DNA from 2 places in the Paraclostridium sp. AKS73 genome. Region 2 is predicted to be linked to the other one. Evidence: predicted binding sites of a transcription regulator. Region 2 holds the regulator's gene; the other holds the start of a gene.
What was found. The regulator HrcA, encoded in region 2, represses chaperone genes, less so after heat shock. The targets are predictions, from matches to a motif close to TTAGCACTCNNNNNNNNNGAGTGCTAA.
Positions count from the first base shown of each region.

Region 1: the regulator HrcA is predicted to act here: its motif matches at 934-960, upstream of clpB (ATP-dependent chaperone ClpB).

Region 1 is NZ_JAIXHU010000003.1:67,577-70,002, forward strand. It holds gene clpB (ATP-dependent chaperone ClpB) at 1-863, opposite strand, end outside; gene LEQ07_RS03010 (hypothetical protein) at 1,175-1,504, opposite strand; gene LEQ07_RS03015 ((2Fe-2S)-binding protein) at 1,677-1,976, opposite strand.
Region 2 is NZ_JAIXHU010000002.1:140,752-143,177, forward strand. It holds gene grpE (nucleotide exchange factor GrpE) at 1-339, opposite strand, end outside; gene hrcA (heat-inducible transcriptional repressor HrcA) at 355-1,374, opposite strand; gene hemW (radical SAM family heme chaperone HemW) at 1,477-2,426, opposite strand, start outside.

The DNA.
Region 1 (2,426 bases), on a different contig from region 2:
ATTGTGTGTATCTCATCTATAAATAAAATTATCTTACCTTCTGCACCTTGTACCTCTTTAAGAACTGCTTTTAATCTTTCTTCAAACTCACCTCTATATTTAGCCCCTGCAATTAAAGATCCCATATCTAATGAGAATATTACTTTATCCTTTAATCCTTCAGGGACATCGCCTCTAACTATTCTTTCAGCTAGTCCTTCTACTATGGCTGTTTTACCAACTCCTGGCTCTCCTATTAATACAGGATTGTTTTTAGTTCTTCTTGATAATATTCTTATAACTCTTCTTATTTCTTCATCTCTTCCTATTACAGGGTCTAACTTGTTTTTCTTAGCTAATTCTACCAAGTTTGTAGCATATCTAGCTAATGCTTCATAAGTTCCTTCTGGATCTTGAGTTTCTACTCTTTGATTTCCTCTAACTTTTGATAGTACATTTAAAAAATCATTCTTATTTATATTATATTGCTTTAATATCTTACCTATATTTGTTTTTGATTCAACTTCCATTATTGCAATCATAACATGTTCTACACTTATATATGCATCTTTAAATTCTTTAGATATTTCTTCTGCTTTAATTAAAATTTCATTTATCTTTCTTGTAGCTGTTACTCCTTGTGAATTTATACCTTCACCATGTATTTGTGGTAATTTATTAAGTTCTGAATTTATACTGTTATTAAATGCATCAACAGACACGTTCATCTTTTCTAGTATATTTGGAATAAGACCATCCTCTTGATTTACAAGTGCACTTAATAGATGTATTGCATCCACTTGTTGATTATGATTTTTTACCGCTATATTAAAAGCTTCATTTAAGCCTTTTTGTACTCTTACTGTCATTTTTTCTATATTCATATACACAATACCTCCGTTATCTATAATATATATTAATTATTTATAAGTAATAATTTCTAAATTATTTTTATTATCACTCTTTATAATTGAGTGCTAACAAAGTTGTTATTAATATAATATATTTATGATTTAGCTTTGTCAATATATTTTTAAATTTTTATGTTTTTATATAAAATAAAGCTATATCTTAATATTAAGATATAGCTTTATTTTATATAATGCTTATTTTTCTCTTCTAATTTAATTCTATCAACTCATTTATTAAACCTTTAACCTTTTGATATACATCAGCCCCCCATTTTACAATACTACTACTTTCGTTGAATCCAAAACCATCCGAATTTTTCCAAATATATCAATATTATCTTTAATATTGTTTGGTAGTTCTTTAATTTTTCTATCTCATCTTCTCTGAAATCTTCATTTCCTATAAAGTCTTTTGTGAATCCAATTACATCAGAAGTAATATTTTCAACTGTTAAAGCTGCATTTTCTAGCATACTTGATATAGAATATTCTTTATTAGAATTTGATTTTTTAAAAAGGTTAAAATCTCCTAAGGATTCACATCCTGTAGTACTAAAAATAACAACTGATAAAGTTAATATTATAGCTAATTTTTTATATATTTTAATATTCATAAAATAATCTCCTTTAACTAATTTATAAATATATTTTAATATTTAAATCTTAAAGTAATCTTTCTTTAACCTTAAATAATTCTTAAAATTTATTTTTTCAAAACTGTCAAACCAAAAAAGGATATGTATTAATACATATCCCTTTTTAAAGCTATAATAAAATCATAATTAATTATCTTTTATTTTCTATGATATTTGATATAATTCCTTTACACCTTCCACATCCTGTACCTGCTTTAGTTACTTCTCCAACTTTTTCAACTGTATCAGCTCCATTTTTTACTGCTTCTACTATTGTTTCTATTGATACATTCTTACATTTACATGCATTTTTTATAAGAGTTTCTACTTCTTTAAGCTCTTCTTCATTTTCAATAACTATATCTGATATTTTTTTAAGTTCATCAACAGTTCTAGCTCCTTGTACTTGAGCTTTTCTTACTTTTAAATATTTTTCCATTTCTAATGCCATCTATATATCTCCTAATCTTTAGTTATTTTTTTAATGTATAAATTTTATTATTATATATATATCCATTATTAATAGATTATAAACAAAATTCTTAAAATTAAAAAGCACTGATTTGATAGTATTCACTTTCAAAATCAGTGCTTTTTTAGGAGTAATATCAAATTACATCCTATTCCTCTTTTGACTTTTATTAAATATAGTTTGCAATTTAGCTTGAACTCTAACCTTTGGACTTTAGACTAAAACTAACTGCACTCTAGTAGACCGAGGTTTTCTAGTAGATTCATTATATTTAATACGATACTTTTTCAAGTACCCAGTCACCATCACTCCCAAAGACACTACCAAAAGGTTAGATATAATCTAGCTTTTGCTTAGTAAGTGTTGGTTTGACAATCAACCTTAATTAACTGTCTGATTATATATTAACCATTATCATAAATAATATGT
Region 2 (2,426 bases):
TATGCCTTTATACATGTTATCTTCTTTATCTGTACAAGCATCCATAGCTCTTTCCATGTTATCCATAACAGGTATTAATTCATTTAATATTTTCTCATTAGCAAATACACCCATAGTTTCTTTCTCTTGTTGAGTTCTTCTTCTATAGTTTGCGTACTCTGCTTGAAGTCTTTGAAGAGTATCTGTAAGTTCTTCTATCTTGCTATCTTTTTCATCAGCTTCATCTACTTCTTTAGCTTCAGTAGCCTCTTCTATAGCTTCTTCGATAACTTCTTCTACTTCCTCTGATGAATTATCTTTTATATCTTCTTGTAATTCTTCTTGTATATTGTTTTCCAAAACTTACACCCCTAACTATTTTTTGTTTAGTAGTAGTCCCATGTAATTTAATATAGAGTATACTTTTGAATAATCCATCCTTGTTGGACCTATCAAGCTTATTTTACCTACTACATTTTTATCTATATTGTAAGTTGCAGTTATAATACTACAATCTTGAGCTACCTCACATTCATTATCGCTTCCGATAATTATATTTAGGTTTTCTTTTTGTATTCCTTTAGATTTGAGCATACTAGATATATTTTCTTTCTCCTCTAGCATATTTAGAAATGTTTTAGCTCTAACAACATCACTAAACTCTGGAAAATTGAATATATTAGTTGCTCCGCTTAAGGATATCGCTGTATTATTTTCTTCAAAATCAAAGTTTAGCGCATCAATAAGCTTATCAATAAATAAAGAGTTTTCTGTTATTTCATATTTTATATAGTTTAGAAAATCTTCATCAATTTCAGTTATATTTTTTCCTGAAAGCTTTTTAGTAAGATTATCAGAAATTAAATTAAGTTTAGATTGATCAATCTGTATATTGGTTGATATAATAGTGTTTTTTATTTCACCTTTTTCTGTAACTACTATTAAAACCATACTTTTTTCATCTAATCCAACCAATTGAACATGCTTTATAACTTGAACATTTGATGTATTTTTAGTAACAGCTATAGTTGTATAATTTGTTAACCTAGATATCAACTTAGATGTTTCATGTATCAAATCTTTCATATAGTTCATGTTTTGGTTTATTGACTCTTCTATTAAATGTTTTTCAATATCATTTAATTCACATGTACTCATTAAAGAGTCAACATATAACTTATATCCTTTTTCTGAAGGAATTCTCCCTGAGGAGGTATGAGGTTGAATCAAATATCCTAATTCTTCTAGGTCAGCCATTTCATTTCTTATAGTGGCTGCACTAACTCCTAACTCATACTTTTTAGAAAGAGTTCTAGACCCTACAGCTTCTGCAGTTTCTATATAATCTTTAACAATAGCTTTAAGGATATTTAGTTTTCTTTCATTTAATTCCATGTAATCCAAAGCCTCCTCTTTGTTAGCACTCATTTAATTGGAGTGCTAAAAGATTATATATATTTTATATCACTTTAAATTTACTTTGTCAACACTTTTTGATTAATTTAAAAATTCTATGAACACACTATTAGAAATTTCTCTTCCTTTTTGAGTAAGAGAAATGTTTTTTCCATCGAATCTAACAAGCTCTATTTTTATAAGCTTATCCATAACTTCTTGGTATATATCATAAAAATCTGTATCAAATCTTTCTTTAAATACATCTATATTTATGCCTTCATTCATTCTAAGTCCCATAAATATAAATTCCTCTATCTTATCTTTTTTCGTTAATTCTATTTCTTCACTAACAGGCCTTATATTTTGCATAATACACTTATTGTATTCACATATATCTTCTATATTTGAATATCTAGTATCCCCTATAAATCCTGACGCTCCTGGCCCTAACCCTAAATAGTTGTCACACTTCCAATATATAATATTATGTTTACATTCTAAACCTTCTTTTGAATAATTAGATATTTCATACTGGTTATATCCATGTCTTTTTAAAGTGTCTATTGTATAGTTATACATATTTATATCTGTATCTTCATCTAGTAATTCAAATTCCTTATTTTGATACATATCATATAACTTCGTTCCCTCTTCTAATATAAGTGAATACGCAGATATGTGTGACGGATTTAACTTTATAATTTTATCCAATGTATCTTTCCATTCTTGAGTTTTTTGGTTTGGAAGCGCATACATTAAATCTATATTTATATTTTTAAATCCTATATCCAATGCATCGTAATAGTTTTTCTCAAATTCTTCATATGTATGTATTCTTCCTATAGATTTTAAATGATAATTTTGAGTAGCTTGAAGTCCTATACTCAATCTATTTATACCCATTTTTTTCATAGCTTCAAGCTTTTCTCTATTTATTGTTCCTGGATTACATTCAATAGTTATTTCTGCATCTTTTTTTATATTAAAATTCTCATTTATATTATTAACAAGTTCTTTCAGTTCATCTACAGTTAAAATGCTTGGAGTTC